DNA from 3 places in the Brevibacillus sp. MER 51 genome. Region 2 is predicted to be linked to each of the others. Evidence: predicted binding sites of a transcription regulator. Region 2 holds the regulator's gene; each other region holds the start of a gene.
The links. The regulator CtsR, encoded in region 2, represses protease genes until heat stress. The targets are predictions, from matches to a motif close to ATGGTCAATAAAGGTCAAACA.
Positions count from the first base shown of each region.

Region 1: the regulator CtsR is predicted to act here: its motif matches at 3,892-3,912, upstream of clpP (ATP-dependent Clp endopeptidase proteolytic subunit ClpP).
Region 3: the regulator CtsR is predicted to act here: its motif matches at 4,520-4,540, upstream of clpP (ATP-dependent Clp endopeptidase proteolytic subunit ClpP).

Region 1 is NZ_JAMAUS010000010.1:4,498-12,005, reverse strand. It holds gene M3630_RS20435 (PAS domain-containing sensor histidine kinase) at 1-1,040, shown strand, start outside; gene M3630_RS20430 (DUF4023 domain-containing protein) at 1,076-1,210, shown strand; gene M3630_RS20425 (branched-chain amino acid ABC transporter substrate-binding protein) at 1,463-2,698, opposite strand; gene M3630_RS20420 (copper amine oxidase N-terminal domain-containing protein) at 2,917-3,384, opposite strand; gene M3630_RS20415 (hypothetical protein) at 3,599-3,820, shown strand; gene clpP (ATP-dependent Clp endopeptidase proteolytic subunit ClpP) at 3,952-4,554, shown strand; gene M3630_RS20405 (H-type small acid-soluble spore protein) at 4,669-4,854, opposite strand; gene M3630_RS20400 (hypothetical protein) at 4,871-5,053, opposite strand; gene M3630_RS20395 (HPr family phosphocarrier protein) at 5,183-5,440, opposite strand; gene whiA (DNA-binding protein WhiA) at 5,490-6,437, opposite strand; gene M3630_RS20385 (gluconeogenesis factor YvcK family protein) at 6,446-7,456, opposite strand.
Region 2 is NZ_JAMAUS010000023.1:208-7,715, forward strand. It holds gene M3630_RS28035 (MGDG synthase family glycosyltransferase) at 130-1,251, shown strand; gene M3630_RS28040 (HAD hydrolase-like protein) at 1,281-1,967, shown strand; gene M3630_RS28045 (CtsR family transcriptional regulator) at 2,155-2,619, shown strand; gene mcsA (protein-arginine kinase activator protein McsA) at 2,636-3,154, shown strand; gene mcsB (protein-arginine kinase McsB) at 3,174-4,247, shown strand; gene M3630_RS28060 (ATP-dependent Clp protease ATP-binding subunit) at 4,308-6,758, shown strand; gene radA (DNA repair protein RadA) at 6,863-7,508, shown strand, end outside.
Region 3 is NZ_JAMAUS010000002.1:322,523-330,030, reverse strand. It holds gene M3630_RS05975 (MFS transporter) at 1-882, opposite strand, end outside; gene rph (ribonuclease PH) at 1,098-1,859, shown strand; gene M3630_RS05965 (XTP/dITP diphosphatase) at 1,852-2,445, shown strand; gene M3630_RS05960 (metallophosphoesterase family protein) at 2,476-3,015, shown strand; gene tig (trigger factor) at 3,141-4,433, shown strand; gene clpP (ATP-dependent Clp endopeptidase proteolytic subunit ClpP) at 4,566-5,147, shown strand; gene clpX (ATP-dependent protease ATP-binding subunit ClpX) at 5,168-6,433, shown strand; gene lonB (ATP-dependent protease LonB) at 6,630-7,508, shown strand, end outside.

The DNA.
Region 1 (7,508 bases), on a different contig from region 2:
AGAATACGAACAAAATCATCTCAGAATACACAGATGATCTGATTCTGATTACGGACAAAAACGGGGATATCCTCTATCTCTCTCCTTCGCATTCACGCGTAATCGAAACGAGTGAACATTGCCGTCAGCTTACCTTTGCCGAGATTCATCCAGAAGATCGCAAAACTGTTATTGACCACTTTCATCATTTGCTGGCGACCAAAGAACCAAAGATATGCGAATTCCGTTTCCAGACGAAAAATAACAAATGGATCGTTCTCGAATCAAAGGGTGCCCCCATCCTGACGAAAACGGGAGATTGTGATGGCTTTATCATCGTATCGCGGGATATTACAGAACGGCGGCATAACGAGGAACTATTACGAAAGGCTGAGAAGCTGTCTGTGATTGGCGAGCTGGCTGCTGGAATCGCCCATGAGATTCGCAATCCGCTCACATCTTTAAAGGGCTTTATCCAATTTCTTTATCCGAGCATGAAAGATAACCAGCAATACGCCGATATCATGCTCTCTGAACTGGACCGGATCAATTTTATTGTGAGTGAATTGCTTGTCTTGGCAAAGCCACATAGCATTCAAATCAAGCCTCTTCCGCTCATCCCATTGCTGGAAAACGTATTGGTACTTTTGAGGTCGGAAGCCAATTTGAAAAACATCGATTTCCGTACCGCATTTGCTTACCATCCGATCATTGCGGGAGAAGAAAATCAGCTCAAGCAGGTCTTTATCAACATCATTAAAAATGCCATCGAAGCGATTGACGGACATGGTGAGATTCATATTGCCACCGCCTTAAAAGACAATCATCAAGTACTCATTACACTCACAGATACTGGCTGTGGAATCTCTGAAGAAATGATTCACAAGCTGGGCGCCCCCTTTTTCACAACAAAAGAAAACGGAACTGGCCTCGGCCTCATGATCAGCAGCAAAATCATGAAAGACCACAATGGCAGCCTGGAAATTAAAAGCAGAGAGCACGAAGGTACAGTGGTAGAAATAACACTGCCGATTGTACAGGGCCAAATTGGGTCATCCTAGAAGGGTGTACATCTCATCATCAGTGGAGGTGCCCTATGGATTTCTCCAAAATGAGCACGGGTGAGTTCGTGGCCAAAATTCGCGAATCCCAGGCGAAAAACCTGCGAAGCAGACAGCATCAGGGCTACGGTCATCCCGAAAAACGTTTGCCTAGCAAGCAAGGTATTTAACAAGCAAAAGCCCTCCCGTTGAGCTCCTTTGGCTAAAACGGGTGGGCTTTTGTCATTGTTATTGTGGATCCTGTTTATTCAGGTTACGATCTCTTTCGGACTTTTGCTTTTGGGTGCCCTGCGTCTTGCTGCTGTGTCCTTGATTGCCGCCATTCTTCGTATTTCGATTGTTTGACATCAGAATCCCTTCCTTTTCATTCTGGTATTCATGCCAAACGTAGTATGTCCCAAATGGCTTGTTCATAATGAAGATTACTTCGCTTCACCCATAAATACTTTCTTGCCATCCTCATACTTGTACACGTATACGGAAGCAAAGTCGTTGTCGCCTTTTTCATTGAATGTTACGTTAACGAATTTGCCTTTGTAATCTTTGGTTTTGTGAACAGCTTCCAGCACTTGTTCACGAGTTGGCTTTTTGCCGCCGTTTGCTTTGATCGCTTCTTCCAAACCGTTCAGCATAACACCCATGGAATCATAACCAAACGAAGTGAAGATCCCTACTTTGTTGCCAGTCGCGCTCTCGAAGTCTGTAATCCATTTCTTGCCGTCTTCGGTAGCACCAATATCGCCAACAGTAGAAGTAAAGACTACATTATTGGCATTTTCCGCACCAGCAATTTTCACCATGTCAGCGGAGTCATAGCCATCGCCACCCATGAAGACACCTTTGAATCCTTTTTCACGTGCTTGCTTCACGATGATTCCTGCATCAGAGTAGTATCCACCGAAGTAAATCATCTCTGGGTTTTTCGCGAGGATTTGGGTGATAATCGCACTATAATCCTTCTCGCCTGCTGTTACCCCTTCATAGCCGAGAACTTGTACGCCGTCTTTTTCAAATTGCTTTTTCACTTCTTCCGCAAGACCTTGTCCATAAGCAGCCTTGTCATGCATAACGAATGCCGTTTTTACATTCAACTGATTTTTGGCAAAAATAGCAGCCTTGGAGCCTTGTTGATCATCACGCGCACAAATGCGGTGTACGATCTTCTTGCCTTGCTCAGTCAAATCTGATCCCGTTGCCGAAGGAGATACCATCACGAGCTTCTCTTGCTCGTATTGCGCTGCTGCTGTGATGGAAGCACCTGTTGTAGCATGGCCAACTACTCCGATTACATCAGGATTGGAAATCAACATTTGTGCGACTGCTACCCCTTGTTTTGGGTCAGCTTGGTCGTCTTGCGCAGACAATTGAACGTCAAAGCCAAGTGCTTTGAATGCCTCTGCCTTTTCTTTCAATGCATATTCAGCACCAGCTTTTGCTGTGCTTCCGTAATCGGAGTACTGCCCAGACATCGGACCAACTACAGCAACGACGAGCTTCTCAGTAGCGCCACTTGCACCGCCCGTGCTTCCTCCGCTATTATTGCTTGGCTGTGGTGTCGCGCTTTGTCCACCAGTCCCCGCACCTCCGCCGCAGCCCGCGAGCAATGTGCTCAGAGCAAATGTTGCAGCCAGTATCGACAATGATTTCTGTTTTTTCATTGCAAAACATCCCCCTCTTTATTTATGAGCAAACTATGAATCACAATCTTATTGTAGGATATTTTAGAAAATTTGCAATAGAAATGATTAAAAGAAGAATCAATCAAAAAAACCTCTATCGCTGTCTGCTAATAGAGGCGTATACGCGTATTATTGAGGAAAATAGCCACTTCTACGCATAGAAGTGGCTATCTTGATGGGAAGTATCCCATTGATTATTAGGAATTAATTGGAATGCTCAGCTTGTAAGTGAGCGTTTTTGCATCGTATTCTACTTTTGCACCCAATTCTTGGGCAATGAATACGAGAGGCACGAGCACTGCTCCGGTCACTGGACGTGGCGGATTTGCTACACTGGTTTCTTTGCCGTTTTTATAAGCAAAGTTTTGGTTTTCGTACATACGCAGAGCGTACTTGTTGTCTTTGGCAACCAACAGAGATTTTGTCGTGCTATCCCATGCTGCACTACCACCCAAAGCAATCGCCAATGTGCTCGCATTTACATACGCAACACCATTTTCAGTAACGATTTCTTGTGGGAATGGGAACTCCTTGCCGTTTAGCTGAACTTTGATTTTTTGTTGCTGTACAGGAGCAGGAGCAGTTTGGGCGAAAGCAGCCGTTGCCGCTACACTTCCTGTTAGAAGAGCCGCTGTCAGCATCATTGTCGAAAACTTGCGAAGCATAATAAACACCCCTCAAATATCATGAAATGAATTCCAATTTTGTAAGGTTCGACACGAATCAACTTTTTCCTTCTTTTTTATCCCATACATTTCCTATGTAATTCTCTCGCCAAACATGACAAGACTAGGAAAAAAATAAATATCCCACGAACAAATGTTTTTGTGCACAACCTGTGCATAACATTGTGGATAACTTTCGAAAGTGAGGCTTGCCATGGCAGGGGAACGTTTTTTTCTCATCTATCAAGAGGCCAGTGACGAAGAATGCTTATTGACCATTGAACCATACAAAGATCAACAGGAGCTGGCGGAAGCCATCAATCAGCTGCAAGCCAAACAAGTCGATGAATATACGATCATCAAGGGGAAAAAGATGAAAGCCACGCTGAAACTCGCCGTCGATTTAACCGAGGCCGATGAGAATTCCAAGGAATGAATGTTTTCTTTTTCGAGTAGGTTTAGACAGAGGGAAATTGGCAAACATGGTAGTGAGGGAGCGCACTTATGTGTTTGACCTTCATTGACCTTTTGTGTATGATATTGTTACAAAGAGAGGAGGAAGACTAGATGCATATGAATTTAATTCCAACCGTCATTGAACAGACGAACCGCGGGGAACGTGCTTACGACATTTATTCCCGCCTGCTCAAAGACCGCATCATCTTTCTGGGAACCCCAATCAACGACACCGTAGCCAATATCGTTGTGGCACAGTTGTTGTTCCTTCAGGCGGAAGATCCGGAGAAAGACATTCACTTGTACATAAACAGCCCAGGCGGTTCTATTACTGCTGGTATGGCAATTTACGATACTATGCACTTCATCAAGCCTGATGTATCCACCATTTGTATCGGAATGGCTGCTTCCATGGGAGCATTCCTGCTGGCTGCTGGGGCAAAAGGCAAGCGTTTTGCTCTGCCAAACAGTGAAGTCATGATCCACCAACCATTGGGTGGTGCACAAGGACAAGCGAGCGACATTGAGATTGCCGCAAAACGTATTTTGAAGATGCGTGATCACCTGAACACCATCTTGGCTGAACGCACAGGACAGCCTTTGGAGCGCATCCAAAAGGATACCGATCGTGACAACTTCCTCTCTGCCGCTGAAGCAGTAGAGTATGGATTGATTGACAAGGTCATCACTTCCGAACCGTCTTCGAAAAAATAAGAGATAGGTAGTAAAAAAAGAAGCACTCGTGCCTGGATTTCAGGCCGAGTGTTTTTTGTATGCCGAGCAAACCCCAAGAGGCTTCCCCTTGGTTTGCTCGGCTTTTTTCATGGATCATTGTGATACTTCCATTAACTGACTGACATAGACTGTTCGGCTATGTCCTGGATTTTTTTCCTCATGCACACGTGCTGTTGACGTTTTTTCGTCTACAGCATCGATCCAAACGGCTTGTCCTTCGTACTCTACCTTGATGTGGTCGTCGGATTTCATGATGGCTTGTGCTCTCGTTACATTCATATGTGACTGACTCCCTCTATTGATCATCGTCAAGAGCTTGCTTGGCTGAAGTATCACCTGTCATCGTGTCTACAGTCGTTTCTTCAATCAGGCCATTTTGGTCGGAAACAACTCCGCCCCCCAGTCCCTCGTTCACCATTCGATCAATGTCCATGTCATAACAATCGCGGCCTTCGTAACACTTATCACGGTTACTCATGTCTCATTTCCTCCTTCATGCAATCTACATGGTTAGAAATGCCCTGCCCGAAGTAAATTGATACATTTTCATCAAGACGACCAACAAAAAAAGACACCTCCCTTTACGGGAAAAGTGTCTCTCGTGACTCTATTCTTCCTTGCTTACCAGATTCGTAAGGCTGGTGACTGCCTGGGAGGCATCCGGCCCTTCTGCCAAAATAGTAATTTCCGTTCCAGAGCTGATTGCGAGGCTCATGATACCCATGATGCTTTTCGCATTGACCTTCTTGTTGCCTTTTTCTACGAATACTTCCGATGCAAAACGGTTAGCCTCCTGTACGAAAAAGGCTGCTGGACGAGCTTGCAAACCGGTCTTTAACTGAACCACGACCTGCTGTTGAACCATGAATGGACCTCCTTACTTGTAGACTATTATCCTTTAGTATAACATGCATCTACATCGAAATATTTTGTTTTTCTCGTATTTTGTCAGCGATTTCGTTAATTTTTCGCAAGCGGTGGTTAATGCCCGATTTGCTTACTACTCCGCTTGGCACCATCTCGCCCAATTCTTTCAAATTGATGTCAGGATGAGCCACTCGAAGCTCCGCGACCTCGCGCAGACGTTTTGGCAAATTCTCCAATCCCATCTCTTGATCGATGAGCTGGATATTCTCCATTTGTCTGGTAGCTGCATTCACTGTTTTGTTTATGTTGGCGATTTCACAATTGTGTAAACGGTTTACGGAGTTCCGCATGTCCTTTACGATTCGGACGTCCTCGAAATACAGAAGCGCCTGATGAGCCCCTATCAAGCTCAAAAACTCTGTAATCTTTTCGCCTTCTTTAATATAGAGAACATACCCTTTTTTCCGCTCGATGCACTTGGCATTTAGTTTATATCGATTGGCGATTTTGGTCAACGCTTCGCAAAAATCCTGATAGGAAGTGAAAATCTCCAGATGATAGCTGGATGCCTCTGGATGATTCACAGATCCCCCCGCCAAAAAAGCCCCCCGCAAATAAGCAGCGCGGCAGCAGGACTTCTTCACGATCTCAGGAGCGATTCCCGGGATAAACGACAGGCTTTCATCCATGATGCCCAAGTTTTGCAAGATCTCATTGGCCTTATTCGGAATACGCACAATGTAGACGTTGTTCTTTTTCAAACGCATTTTTTTGCGAACCAGCAATTCAGCGTGTATCTGAAACAACCTCTTGATCAACGTGTAAATGCGTCGGGCAATCGCCGCGTTCTCTGTCGTCACATCCAGCACCAGTCGTCCGGCTCCAAACTGCAGACTTCCATTCATTCGAATCAAGGCTGAGAGCTCTGCCTTGCTGCAGCAATCGGCACCCTCCGTCATGGTAAGTTCTTTTTTGGTATGCGCGGCGAATGACATCGACTTCACTACTCCTTCTCTATCTTCAGCACCTTCCGTCTTCGTTTGACGAGTGACACAACCTGCTTGCTGACAGCATGTGCATCATGACGTAGGTATCCATCCTCAAATGTGACTAACGGCTTCGCCACCACGTGGAGACCGAGTTGGCGCAATCTTTTTAGGTCACATCGGACGGGAGCTGCTCCTTTTTCCGCGTATTTGTCCAATACATGGGCAGGCAGCTCGGCTGAATTGACAATGATCGTATCCAGAAATGGTCTATCTACATGTTCATACATGACATTCACGTGCTTGGATGCAGAAAAACCGTCTGTCTCCCCCGGTTGTGTCATGACGTTACAAATGTAGATTTTCGGGGCTTGTGCGTGTGTAATCGCTTCAAATAGCCCGCGTACTAATAAATTGGGCAGGATGCTCGTGTACAAGCTGCCAGGCCCAATCAAAATGGCATCCGCGTCGGCAATCGCCATCAGGGCTTCACTCAGAGGAACAGCGTCCTCTGGATCAAGAAACACCCGCTTGATTTCTTTGCCAGTCAACGGTATTTGGGATTCTCCGATTACGAGAGATCCATCTGTCATTTCCGCTTTCAACTGAATCGATTGCGTGGAAGCTGGCAATACATCTCCACGCACTGCCAAAACTCCGCTTAATGTTTTGACTGCGGTGACAAAATCTCCAGTGATTTCGTTCATCGCTGCAAGTAATAGATTTCCCAAATTATGCCCTGCTAATCCCGTGCCTGTGGAAAAACGATATTGCATGACTTTTTCCATCAACGGCTCTGTATCGGCCAGAGCAGTCAAGACGTTTCGAATGTCGCCAGGTGGAAGCATATCCATTTCTTCTCGCAAACGTCCAGAGCTTCCCCCATCGTCTGCTACCGTAACAATCGCTGTGATATGCACCGGCTCGTGCTTCAAACCGCGTAGAAGGACGGACAGACCCGTTCCTCCCCCAATAACGACTACTCGTAATGGCCTTGACTGTAGCCTCCCGACTCCCTTAGTAGGCATATGTCACCTCATTATTTCTAATACATATACCACAGGTGGCTTTTTATATACG
Region 2 (7,508 bases):
TATTTTGTCGATAAGTTAGGCCGAATGACCGACAAGTTCCCTCTTGCAGACGGGTCTTGGGGTAGACTAACATGAGAAGGTACCTGATCCAAGCGTTGGAGTAGGCGAGGTTATGAAGGAGAATCGTTCATGAAAAAAATTCTAATCTTTTCCGCTTCCATCGGTAACGGACACAACCAGGCAGCGCGGGCTATGCAAGAAAGCTTGGCTGAGAGTGGTTGCACATCAATGATCATCGATACGCTGGAATATATTAGCCCCACCTTTCACAAGATTTTGCTGGAAAGCTATATGAATCTGTTAAGGCTGTCACCCAAGATGTGGGGCAGAATTTATCATAATACAGAAAAAACCCGTTTCTTCGATATGAATGTGCTGATGAATAAGTTATTAGCAAACAAACTAAAAAAGCTGATCAACAGTGTACAGCCTGATGCCTTTATTGCTACGCATCCATTTGCAAGCTGTATGCTCTCCGTACTGAAAGGAAGAAATGACTGGAAGGAACCAATCTATACAATTATTACCGACTATACCATCCATCCTTCATGGATTAATCATCATATCAACTATTACTTCATCGGCCATGAGCAACTGTATTACCTGTTAGACGTTTATCGACAGGATCATCAAAAATTCATTCCGATGGGCATTCCCATCATGAAAAAATTCAGCTTGCCATTGGACGCCGATTTGATTCGGCAAAAGCTGGGCCTCGCTCCTGGACAAAAGAGCATTATTCTTTCGGGGGGCGGATTGGGTCTCGGCTCGATGGAAAAGGTATTAGATGGGTTAGAAGAGATTAACATTCCTCTGAAAACCTTTGTGTTAACAGGGACAAACGACAAGCTGTACAATAAAGTGACAAATCGTACGTATCGCCATGAAGTCGTTCCGCTAAAATTCATCAATAACTTCCACGAATACTTGGAGACTGCTGATTTAATTGTCACCAAATCAGGCGGACTTACATCAGCTGAAGTAATGAGTAAACGGGTACCCATGATTGTTTACAACCCTCTGCCCGGACAGGAAGAGAGGAACAGCCACTTTTTGCTCAATAATGGATGTGCAGTGCACGCGAATCTATCCGAGCAGTTGATTTACTTTATCGATGAACTATTGCATAGCCCGTCCAAGGTGGAATATATGCGCAGAATGGGACAGAAAATCTCAAAGCCAGATGCTGCACAACGAATTACTGAGTTTATCATGGATGATATGAATATGTTGCCAGGGAAAATAGAATAGCTGCCTAGCCAGACAAAATGGAGGAACCCATGACTGTACCATTCGCGATATTATTTGATATGGATGGCACGTTACTGCAAACTGAAAAGCTGTCGACCCCCGCATTTATCCGAACGTTTGACCAGCTTCGTCAAAAAGGGCTATGGCAAGGAGAAACCCCTGACGAAAGTGAACTGATCAATGTATTGGGAATGACGATCGAGCAGATCTGGGACAAATTGCTACCGGGCGCGAGTGAGGAAGCCATTCACTCAGCAGACGCCTTCTTGCTAGACAATGAAATCCAGTTACTCAAAGAACGAGTGACTGAGCTATACCCGGATGTAAAATCAACCTTAGAAAAGCTGCATGAAAAAGGATTTGCATTGTTTGTAGCAAGCAATGGGCAGGAAGAATATATCGATGCCATTTGTCAGGAATACGAGTTAAAACCGCTGATGACCGACCTGTACTCCGCTGGCCGTTTCCGTACGCATTCCAAAAATGATCTGGTAGCAAAATTGTTGTCTGATTATAAAATCGGGCAAGCCGTCATGGTAGGAGATCGTCACTCCGATGTGGAAGCAGGCAAAACAAACGGTTTATTTACCATTGGATGCGACTTTGGCTTTGCCAAACCAGGCGAGCTTGATGGGGCAGATATCATCATTACCAGCTTCTCACAGCTACTAAATCATTTGCCAGCAATCGACACCAATACACAAAAACAGGCATAAACCATTCCTCAGGGAGTGGTTTTTTTGTTGATCATGTCCAAGTTTCAAGCGACCCTCTTTTGCCCACACTAGAATGTGTAAGGGACACTTGCGGGCACGCACTAAACCCATTATAATTAAAGTCAAAGATAGTCAAAGTCAATAGGTACCTCATAAGAACATACACAGAGGAATAGGAGGCGATGACTTGCGTAACATCTCGGACATCATTGAACATCACTTGAAAAGCATCATTACAAACAGTCCCAATGGATCGATCGAGATTCAGCGTAGTGAGCTTGCCGACCATTTTCAATGTGTGCCGTCTCAGATCAATTACGTCATCAATACGCGCTTTACCGTTCAAAAAGGCTACATCGTAGAGAGTAAGCGCGGGGGCGGCGGGTATATTCGCATACGCAAGGTGCAGATTGTCAGCAAAGCACGCTTGCAAGAATTGCTAACAGAAGAACTGATTGGTGAGAGCATCAGTCAAAGCGTGGGAAATGCGATCGTAGAAAGACTATTTGAGGAAGGATTAGTCAACATCAGAGAAGCCACCTTGATGAAAATCGCTACCTCGAGAAACGTATTGACCTTAGAAGCTGAATTGCGGGATCGTTTGCGGGCAAATATTTTAAAGCAGATGATCGCAGCAATCTTGTTGAAGTAAAAGGAGGTATGATGATATGAACTGTGAGGAATGCGGAAAACGACCGGCGACACTTCATTTGACGAAAATCGTCAATGGCGAAAAAACCGAATACCATATTTGCGAGCAGTGTGCTCATGAAAAAGGGGACGTCTTTACCGGCTTTCACAACTTCAGCATCAACAATCTCCTGTCAGGACTTTTAAAATTTGATCCCATGCAAAAGAATGGACGCGAAACGGCAACGAATAAGCCGCTTCAATGCGAAACATGTGGACTCACATATGCTCAATTTAGTAAAAGCGGCCGATTTGGCTGTAGTGATTGCTACACCTTTTTGGGAGATCGACTGGACCCACTTTTCCGCCGGATTCATGGAAACACACAGCATAGTGGAAAAGTACCAGAGCGCACCGGTGGCAAACTGAAGATCCGTAAAGAGCTGGAGCAACTAAAGCAAGCGCTGCAAAGTCATGTCGCCAGTGAAGAGTTCGAGAAGGCAGCAGAAATGCGTGATCGAATTCGAGCATTGGAACAAAAAATGGCCCAATCGTAGCAAGGGAGGTTAGCTGGTTATGTCCCAAAAGCAGTTTATGCAAAACCCGTGGAGCAATTGGATGAAAGGAGAAGGTCCTGATTCCGACATTGTCATTAGTACACGGCTGCGTATCGCCCGTAACCTGCGCCAGCACCCCTTTCCGTTATTGGCAACGGACTCGCAGGGCGAGGAAGTCGTCAGAAAGGTAACGGAAGTAAGCGATTCGGAGGCAATGCGCAAACGGCATCAGCTCCAGGCTATCCATATGGATCAAATTAACCCGTTAGAAAAACGCGTGCTCGTAGAAAAGCATCTAATTAGCCCCCATCTGGCAGAGGAATCTCGCAAAGGTGCCGTATTACTTCGGAAAGATGAGTCTGTCAGCATTATGGTTAATGAAGAAGATCACATTCGAATACAGGTACTATTACCCGGGTTTCGTTTGAACGAGGCATGGGAAATAGGTACGAAGATAGACGACATTTTTGAGAAAAACTTGAACTACGCGTTCGATGAGACACGTGGATATCTTACAAGTTGCCCAACCAATGTGGGTACGGGAATTCGTGCATCCGTGATGCTGCACTTGCCCGCTCTGGTGATGACGCAGCAGATCAGCAGAATTTTACAGGCGATTAATCAAGTTGGTCTGGTCGTTAGAGGAATTTACGGAGAGGGCAGCGAAGCTCTAGGGAATCTTTTTCAGTTATCCAATCAGGTCACACTGGGGATGTCTGAGTCCGATATCCTTTCCAATCTCTACGGTGTAGCCAGACAGATTATTGAGCAAGAGCGTGTGGCACGTACGTACTTGCTGGAGCATACACGGGTTTCTTTGGAGGATCGGATTTTTCGGTCATTTGGCATCTTGATGTATGCTCGCACGGTAGAGTCCAAAGAAGCGGCTCAGCGCCTGTCCGATGTCCGTCTGGGGATTGATCTTGGCATCATTCCAAACGTGTCTCCGCTGGTCCTAAACGAACTGTTGGTCACGACACAGCCAGGGTTTTTACAACACCATGCTGGTCAAAAGCTCACTCCGGACCAACGCGACGAAAGAAGGGCAAGGTTGATCCGCGAGCGTCTGCGCGTAGTAGAATCGCAAGAGTAATGGTATCACGCAATTGTTAACCATATAGAGAAAAAACACGGTTATACGGAGGTGTACGATATGATGTTTGGACGTTTTACAGAACGAGCACAAAAAGTACTGGCGCTTGCCCTTGAAGAGGCGGTTCGTCTCGGGCACAAAGATATTGGGACAGAGCATGTGCTGCTGGGACTCATTCGAGAAGGCGAAGGGATTGCTGCAAAGGCACTGCAATCACTTGGGCTTGGCCTCGATAAAATCCAGAGTGAAGTGGAGTCGTTAATCGGGCGAGGAACAGAGCAGTCCGGTAGCAATTACACACCAAACTATACACCTCGCGCCAAAAAGGTCATTGAACTGTCGATGGACGAAGCTCGCAAACTGGGTCATACCTATGTGGGGACTGAACATATTCTGCTTGGCTTGATCCGTGAAGGAGAAGGCATTGCTGCAAGAATCATGAACAATTTGGGCGTTAGCCTGAACAAGGCACGTCAACAGGTGCTTCAGCTGCTTGGCAGCTCGGAAATGATGGCATCTCATCAACCGTCTGGAGGGAATCCAGCTGCGAATACGCCGACACTGGACGGCTTGGCTCGGGATCTGACTGCAATCGCTCGTGATGGCGGGCTGGACCCAGTCATCGGTCGCCAAAAAGAAATCGAGCGTGTGATCCAAGTACTTAGCAGACGCACCAAGAACAACCCTGTTTTGATTGGGGAGCCTGGCGTCGGGAAAACAGCTATCGCAGAAGGTCTTGCCCAAAAAATCGTGAACAACGAAATTCCGGAGACCCTTCGTGATAAGCGCGTCATGACCCTCGATATGGGAACTGTTGTTGCGGGAACCAAATATCGCGGTGAGTTCGAGGATCGTCTGAAAAAAATCATGGACGAAATTCGCCAAGCAGGAAACATCATCCTGTTTATTGATGAGCTGCACACCTTGATTGGTGCCGGTGGAGCAGAAGGCGCAATTGATGCCTCCAACATTTTGAAGCCTGCTCTGGCACGTGGCGAGCTACAGTGCGTAGGTGCTACTACGCTGGATGAATATCGCAAGTACATCGAAAAAGACGCAGCACTGGAGCGTCGTTTCCAACCGATTCAGGTTGATGAACCGACAGCGGAGGATGCTATTCGTATCCTGCATGGCCTACGTGATCGTTACGAAGCCCACCATCGCGTCAAAATTACCGATGAAGCAATTGAGCAGGCAGTAAAACTGTCTGACCGCTATATTACGGAACGCTTCCTGCCTGACAAGGCCATCGACTTGGTTGACGAGGCGGCCTCCAAAGTTCGCTTGCAATCCTTTACGGTTCCACCTAACCTCAAAGAGCTGGAGGGACGTCTGGAAGAGGTACGCAAGGAAAAAGACGCTGCCGTACAATCACAAGAGTTCGAGGAAGCAGCAGCACTTCGCGATCAGGAGCAAAAACTGCGTGAAGAGCTGGATAAAACGAAAAAAGACTGGAAAGAGCGCCAAGGCCAGCTGAACATGGAGGTTACGCCAGAAGACATCGCTCAAGTAGTGGCGAGCTGGACGGGTATTCCTGTGTTGAAGCTGAAGGAAGAAGAAACAGAGCGCTTGCTGAAGATGGAAGAGATTTTGCACGATCGTGTCATTGGCCAAGATGAAGCAGTCAAATCCATCTCGCGTGCGATCCGCCGTGCCCGTGCTGGCTTGAAAGACCCAAAACGCCCGATCGGCTCGTTTATCTTCCTGGGACCTACCGGTGTGGGTAAAACCGAATTGGCTCGTGCTGTGGCGGAGACGCTTTTCGGTGACGAGGATGCCATGATCCGTGTGGATATGTCTGAGTACATGGAGAAGCATTCCACCGCTCGCTTGGTAGGTGCCCCTCCTGGCTACGTAGGCTTTGACGAAGGCGGCCAGCTAACCGAAAAAGTTCGTCGCAAGCCTTACTCCGTCATTTTGCTGGACGAAATCGAGAAAGCTCACCCAGACGTATTCAACATCCTCTTGCAAGTATTGGATGATGGCCGTCTGACAGACTCCAAGGGGCGTACCGTCGATTTCCGCAACACGGTTGTCATCATGACTTCCAACGTCGGAGCCAGCATGATCAAGAAAAATACGACGCTTGGTTTTACGACCAACGATTCGGAAAGAAAGTATCAGGATATGAAGGACAAAGTCATGGATGAGCTGAAGAAGAGCTTCCGTCCTGAGTTCCTGAACCGTATCGATGAAGTCATCGTATTCCACTCTTTGGAGCAAGAGCACATCGAGCAAATCGTATCGCTCATGACAGAAGAGCTGCGTAAACGTTTGAAAGAGCAAGACATTGATTTCCAATTGACCGAAGAAGCCAAGAAAGTACTGGCAAAAGAAGGCTTTGATCCGGCTTATGGTGCACGTCCTCTGCGTCGTGCTATCCAGCGCCACATCGAGGATAATTTGTCTGAGGAATTGCTCAAGGGTACGATCAGTAAAGGCGATACCGTCAATATCGAAGCCGAAGAAGGCAAGCTGGTAGTCAAGCGCCTCGAAAAAACGAAATCGTAAGCTGTTGAAACGTAATAGAATGCCTCCTGATTCAGGAGGTATTCTTTTTTTGGGTGCGTAATTATGATAAAAGTAGAGAAAGAAATCCAAGTGAGGGTGCGATTATGTCAAAGTATAAAACGAAATACGCGTGTCAAGAATGTGGCTATGAATCGCCAAAATGGATGGGGAAATGTCCAGGATGCAGCAGCTGGAACACGTTGGTAGAGGAAGTGACGGTAAAAAATGCCCATCGTCACGAAGGGCTGAGCGGAGGCCAGCGCCAATCTGCGATTCCATTAACCCAGGTAGCCAGTGAAGAAGAGCCACGGATGGATACGACGATAGGAGAATTGAATCGTGTTCTAGGTGGAGGGCTTGTTCCGGGTTCACTCATTTTGGTGGGGGGAGATCCCGGAATCGGAAAGTCGACATTGCTTTTGCAGACATCTTTTGCCTTGGCTCATCAAGGGGCGAAGGTTCTCTATGTATCGGGAGAGGAGTCGGCAAAACAAATCAAAATTCGCGCGGATCGACTTCATATGCAAACGCCGCCGATGTTTGTATTGGCAGAAAATGATTTGGATTTGATTGAACAGCATATTAATCAAGTAGACCCGGATGTGCTGATTATTGACTCGATCCAGACCGTGTTTCACCCGACGATCCAATCGGCTGCGGGGAGCGTCGCACAAGTGCGCGAGGCTACTGCTCAATTGATGCGAATTGCAAAAGGAAAAGGGATCGGTACCTTCATTGTCGGTCACGTAA
Region 3 (7,508 bases), on a different contig from region 2:
AGCGAAGCTGCTGGCAGCCACTTCGTTAAAGTAGCGCTGAAAGCGCTGAGCAAGCACTCCCCCGATGATGAAGCCAATTCCAATCGCACCGTACAACAAACCAATTCCCCATTCACCGGCAGCAAACACTTGATAGGCGTAGACACTGATCAGGACATTGATGATCCCCCCGCCGATTGGCCACACGGCTTTCAGCAAAAGGATGGCGTAGACAAGCGGTGTGGATGTGATGGCGCGAATCACCTCTCCGTAGGAAGAGACTTTAACCGTCTGCTGCAACTGCACGTTATTGATGGACTCGTCTGGGGAGGCGGGTACCCTCAGTCGAGCCAAAAATAGAGCAGATGCGAAAAAAGAGAGGGCATTGAAAAGAAAAGCGAGATCACTTCCCCATAATGCAATAAAAATACCGCCGATCAACGAACCGATGGCCATGACGATTCCATAGATACTTTGATCAAGGGCGTTCGCAGTCGCCAATTCCTCAGGGTCAACGATTTTGGGGAGCAGGGACATTCGTGCCGGATTGTAAAGGGAAGAAAAGGCAACTAACGAAAACGTGCCTGCATAGACGATCCATAAATCTGATTTTTCAGATACGAACAAAAACGAAAGAGCAACGAATCCGCGAACGAGATCACAGGCGACCATCACTTTTTTTCGATCAAAACGGTCTGCCATCAAGCCGCCCAGCGGACCAAAAATCAAGTGAGGCAGCGTACGCAGGGCAAGGGTAATGCCTACAGCGATAGCTGTTCCCGTTATTTCGAGCAGCAGAGCGAGCACAGCAACGCTGTTAAACCAATCACCGATTCCGCTAAGGAAATTGGCGGTTAAAAGACGCCGCAAATTCGGCTTTTTCAAAAGAAACAGGAAGCTCATTACCTAAATTCACCTACCATCAAATTAATTAAATATCTAATTAGATAATATTTAAATTAATGGGTGGTAGCAAGAACTTTTTTTATGTGGAAGGAAGTGAAAAGAATATTTGCAATTAACGTAAATAGGGAAGAGGCGTTTGTGCAGTGGCAGATCGTTTCCCGCGTCTGGTATAATGAGCGGAGTGTAACAAAGCGATTTAGGAGGAACTTGGAATGAGAGTGGATGGCCGTGCCCATGATCAATTGCGCCCTGTAACCATTACGCGCAATTACATTAAACACGCAGAAGGATCGTGCCTGATTGAAGTCGGAGACACAAAGGTGATTTGTACGGCGACTTTGGAAGACCGGGTACCGCCTTTTATGCGTGGTGGCGGGAAGGGCTGGATCACAGCCGAGTATTCCATGCTTCCCCGAGCAACAGCGACCCGCAACGCGCGTGAGTCGTCCAAAGGAAAAGTCGGTGGACGAACCATGGAGATTCAGCGTCTGATCGGACGTGCTTTGCGCTCCGTTGTGAGCCTCGAAGCAATGGGTGAACGCACCATTTGGTTGGATTGCGATGTCATTCAGGCAGACGGTGGTACACGGACAGCTTCGATTACCGGAGCTTACGTGGCAATGGTAGACGCGATGCAGAAGCTGGTAGATAGTGGCACCTGGAAACAGCTGCCGCTCAACGACTTCCTGGCAGCGACCTCAGTAGGGGTAGTCGGTGAGGAAGCCGTGCTCGATCTTAACTACAAAGAAGATTCTACAGCGATTGTCGACATGAATGTCGTCATGACGGGAAAAGGAAAGTTTGTCGAGCTGCAAGGAACAGGGGAGGATGCTCCGTTTTCTCCTGAACAGCTACAAGAAATGATTGCCCTTGCAAAAGTCGGCATTGACAACTTGATTAACAGCCAAAAAGAGGCGCTCGCTGATGTTGCGCTCTCTTTTGCACAATCAGTAGCGGAGGAAAGTCATGCCTAATCGAAAAAAAGTCGTTCTTGCAACACGTAACCAGGGAAAAGTGAAAGAATTCAACAGGCTGTTCGCAGATGCAGGCTGGGAAGGAATCAGCCTCGCTGAATTTGACGGTGTGCCCGAGGTAGTAGAAGACAAGGACACCTTCGAAGGAAACGCGCTGAAAAAAGCAATCGAAATCTCTACATACCTGAACATGCCTGCTCTCGGAGATGATTCCGGTCTGGAAGTAGATGCGCTGGAAGGACGCCCTGGTGTTTACTCCGCACGCTTCGCTGGGGAAGATGCAACAGACGAGCAGAATTGGCGTAAATTGTTGAAAGAGCTGGAAGAGGTTTCGACACAGGAACGCACGGCTCGCTTCCGTTGTACGTTGGCGTTGGTGATTCCGGGCGAAGAGCCAATCATTGCCACTGGCGCTTGCGAGGGTGTGATCGCACGTGAACCAAAAGGGACAAACGGCTTCGGTTACGATCCGGTATTCTACATCCCATCGATGGACAAAATGATGGCCGAACTCATGCCAGAAGAAAAGAACCAGATCAGCCATCGTGCTCGTGCCATGCAGCAACTGCTTGAAATCATCAAGTAGACAAGAGAAAAAACAGGAGAGTGAGGCGTGATGGGAATTCTCATCATGAGCGATAGCCACGGCTTGGTTCGGGAAGTAAGCCAGGTCGTCAACCGACATCATGTCGAAAAAATTTTGCATTGTGGCGATTTTTGTGTGGACCATAAGCGCGAGCCGTTTTCCAACATGACGCTTGTCCGAGGCAATTGCGATTCGACACAAGAGGTGCCGACCGAGCAAGAGACCAAATGGCGCGACCTTCACATCCTGCAAACGCACGGGCATCTTTATGGCGTGAAAGGCTCTCTTCTGCGCCTTCATTACCGTGCAGAAGAGGTCGGAGCAAACGTAGTCGTATTCGGTCACTCCCACGTGCCTGTCTGTGGTGTGGAAAGAGACATCTTGTTTCTGAATCCGGGCAGCTTGCAAATGCCACGCGGCTTTCATGTACCGACATATGCTCTTTTAGAAGAGACAGGAACGAGTCCGACAGAAACTTACATATCAGTGGCGTTTTATGATCATGTAGGCAACCCGGTTTCACAATTGGGAGGGAACTATTCTGTTCGTCGACCAATGAGGTCTTCTTGAAAACTAAAAGATTTGTGCTATACTAGAATGGTTATAATGGCTAGAATATTATCATCCGAGCCTGCGAAGATACTATGGCGCGGCTGGCGATGTTCTGTTGATTCGATTTAGGAGGGGAAGTTTACGTGGCAGCAAATTGGGAAAAGGTAGAGAATAACCAGGGAGTCCTGACGGTTGAAGTAGATGCTACGCAAGTAGACGCAGCATTGGATCAAGCGTTTAAAAAAGTGGTTCAAAAAGTTCAAGTTCCAGGATTCCGCAAAGGAAAAGTACCACGCAAAATGTTCGAATCCCGTTTTGGTGTAGAATCTTTGTACCAAGACGCTCTTGACATTCTGCTTCCAACTGCATACGGACAAGCTGTTCGTGAAGCTGGTATCGAGCCAGTAGATCGTCCAGAAGTAGACGTAACGCAAATGGAACAAGGGAAAAACCTGATCTTCAAAGCGACTGTAACTGTGAAGCCTGAAGTGAAGCTGGGCGACTACAAAGGTCTGTCCATCGAAGATAAAGACTTCTCTGTAACCGAAGAGAGCGTTGACGCTGAACTGAAGCGCATGCAAGAGCGTCATGCTGAGCTCGTAGCAGTAGAAGAGGGTGCCGCACAAACAGGCGATATCGCTGTAATCGATTTCGAAGGCTTCCAAGACGGAGTAGCTTTTGAAGGCGGTAAAGCGGAAGATTATTCTCTGGAACTGGGTTCCGGTACTTTCATCGCAGGGTTCGAAGAGCAACTGGTTGGCCTGAACATCGGCGAAGAAAAAGAAATTACCGTAACTTTCCCTGAAGAGTACCACTCTCCTAACCTCGCTGGTAAAGAAGCGGTATTCCAAGTGAAGCTGAACAGCCTGAAGCGCAAAAACCTGCCTGCTTTGGATGATGAGTTTGCCAAAGACGTGAGCGAGTTCGACACGCTGGAAGAGCTGAAAGCAGACACCAAGAAAAAACTCGAAGAAAAAACTGCGCAAGAAAAAGATCAATATGTTCGTGAGCAGCTCGTTCTGAAAGCAGCTGAAAACGCTGAGATCGATTTGCCAGCAGTAATGGTTGAGCATGAATTGGATCAAATGGTAAATGAATTTGGTCAACGTCTGCAATACCAAGGCATGACGCTGGAACTGTACTACCAGTTCTCCGGAATGGATGAGAGCCAACTGCGTGATCAATTGCGTGCAGACGCAACATCCCGCGTTCGTACTTCCTTGACTTTGGAAGCAATCGGCAAAGCAGAAAACATCGAAGCAACAGAAGAAGACGTAAACGCAGAGCTGGATAAACTGGCTGGCGTATACGGCCGCCCAGCAGATGAGCTGCGCAAAATCTTCTCCGCACAAGATGGCATGGCTGCTCTATACCGCGATGTGCAAACTCGCAAAACAGTAGATTTGCTGGTTGCAGAAAGCAAAGTAACAGCATAAGCTTAGAAGAACGCATGATTGGTCAGTGGGCAGGCTAACCCTGAGCGCTGGCTGTCAAGACCACAAGGCACGAGTGTATCGTGCCTTGTTTTTCCACCATTGACTTTTTTCGGCAAAGGAGGAAAATACATAATGCTAATCCCAATGGTCATCGAGCAAACAAGCAGGGGAGAGCGCTCCTACGATATTTACTCGCGCCTCCTGAAAGACCGGATTATTCTCTTGGGCACCGAGATTGATGATGAAATCGCCAATCTGGTTGTTGCTCAACTGCTTTTCTTGCAAGCAGAAGATCCGGACAAAGACATATCGCTATACATAAACTCTCCAGGTGGTTCTGTTACAGCCGGAATGGCCATCTATGACACCATGCAGTACATCAAACCGGATGTGTCCACGATTTGTGTGGGCATGGCTGCCAGCATGGGTGCGTTCCTGTTGGCTGCTGGTGCAAAAGGCAAGCGCTTCGCTCTGCCAAATGCCGAAGTCATGATTCACCAACCGCTCGGCGGTGTGCGTGGGCAAGCAGAAGACATCCGTATTCATGCGGAATGGATTATGAAAACGAAGCGCCAGCTGAATGAGATTTTGTCTGAGCGGACAGGTCAGCCTTATGAACGCGTAGAGCAAGATACAGACCGCGATAATTTCATGAGCGCAGAAGAAGCAAAGGCCTACGGATTGATTGACTCTATTATCGAACGCAAAAACTGACCCGTTGTGAGGTGAAGCGCATGTTTAAGTTTAACGACGACAAAGGCCAACTGAAGTGTTCCTTCTGCGGCAAGTCCCAGGAACAGGTGCGCAAGCTGGTAGCTGGTCCTGGTGTTTACATTTGTGACGAATGTATCGAACTGTGCAATGAAATTGTACAGGAAGAACTGGGCACTGAAGAAGAAATCGATATGAAGGAAATTCCAAAGCCAGTGGAAATTCGCAAAATCTTGGACGACTATGTCATCGGTCAAGATATGGCGAAGAAGTCCTTGTCTGTAGCGGTGTACAACCACTACAAACGAATTAATTCCGGGGCAAAGATCGAGGATGTGGAGCTGCAAAAATCCAACATCATGCTGATCGGGCCGACTGGTAGCGGGAAAACGCTGCTCGCGCAAACGTTGGCGCGCATTCTGAATGTGCCTTTCGCGATTGCGGACGCAACTTCTCTGACAGAAGCAGGCTATGTGGGCGAAGACGTTGAAAACATCTTGCTCAAGCTCATTCAGGCTGCCGACTATGATGTGGAGAAGGCTGAAAAAGGAATCATTTACATCGACGAGATTGATAAGGTAGCCCGCAAATCGGAAAACCCATCCATCACGCGTGATGTGTCTGGTGAAGGCGTTCAGCAAGCGCTTTTGAAAATTTTGGAGGGGACCGTTGCGAGTGTTCCACCACAAGGTGGACGCAAGCATCCTCACCAAGAGTTCATTCAAATCGACACGTCGAACATTTTGTTCATCTGCGGCGGTGCATTTGATGGCGTTGAGCAGATTATCAAGCGTCGTTTGGGTAAAAAAGTCATCGGTTTCGGTGCAGACTTCGGCGATGGCGTAAAAGGCGATCTGAAAGCCGGAGAATACCTGAAATACATTTTGCCGGAAGACCTGCTGAAATTTGGTCTGATTCCGGAGTTCGTTGGTCGTTTGCCAGTGCTGGCTACCTTGGAGCCGCTGGATGAGGAGACGCTCGTGCGTATCCTGACAGAGCCGAAAAACTCTTTGGTGAAACAGTACCAAAAACTGCTGAGTCTCGACGGTGTTGAGCTGGAGTTCGATAACGGTGCGCTCATGCAGATCGCCAAAGAAGCGATTAAGCGCAACACTGGTGCGCGCGGACTGCGTGCGATTATCGAACAAATCATGCTCGATATGATGTATGAGCTTCCTTCCAGAGAAGACGTCAACAAGTGCGTCATTACCGAAGAAACGGTACGCGACAAAGTGAAGCCGCAACTGTTGACCAAAGAAGGACAGGAATTGCACGAAGAAACAGCATAAGCATCGTCTACACGAACCATCTCGCGATAAGCGAGGTGGTTTTTTAGTTGTTGGTTTACGTCTACGCTTGCGGGGCAATACTACTTGATATCGTTCAAGAGAAGCTTTGCATATGCACAAAACGGTCATGAACGTGTTCCTCTCTCTTGGGGGACAAAAGTTGACCGCAAGCGAAGACGCATGGGAGGGACTGCATATGGACTATACGACATTGGTCATTGCTGTCATTGAAGTGGTTGTTGGTATCGTGATCGGCACCTACTTTTGGAACTTGCTGCGAGCGCAGAGAAACACGAAAACCTCAACCGAAAAGGAATCGCGTAAGGATCTGGATTCCATTCGTAAAATGAGAATGGTTGCGTTGACAGAACCTCTGTCAGAGAGAACAAGACCAGCGACTTTGGAAGAAATTGTAGGACAAGAAGATGGGCTTCGTGCGTTGCGTGCCGCCTTGTGTGGTCCCAACCCGCAGCATGTCATTATTTATGGACCACCTGGTGTAGGCAAGACCGCAGCGGCTAGGGTCGTGCTGGAAGAAGCGAAGAAAAATCAGCTATCGCCGTTTTCTTCTGATGCCAAGTTTATTGAAATCGATGCGACGATTGCTCGTTTTGATGAGCGCGGGATTGCTGATCCGTTAATCGGCTCTGTACATGATCCGATCTATCAAGGGGCAGGCTCGCTTGGGCAGGCGGGGATTCCGCAACCAAAGCCAGGTGCAGTGACGAAAGCGCACGGTGGTATGCTTTTTCTTGATGAAATAGGGGAACTTCATCCTATTCAAATGAATAAGTTACTAAAGGTTCTTGAAGACCGCAAAGTCATGCTGGAGAGTGCTTACTACAGCGAGGAAAATAACCAAATTCCTTCGCATATTCATGACGTTTTCAAATACGGTTTGCCCGCCGACTTCCGTCTGGTTGGAGCGACGACGAGGTTGCCAGAAGAACTGCCTGCTGCGCTTCGTTCCCGTTGCCTGGAAATCTTTTTCCGCCCATTGAAGGCTGGGGAAATTGGGAGTATCGTGCGTACAGCTGTTCCTAAAATGAATATGAATATAGAAGACAGCGCTGTT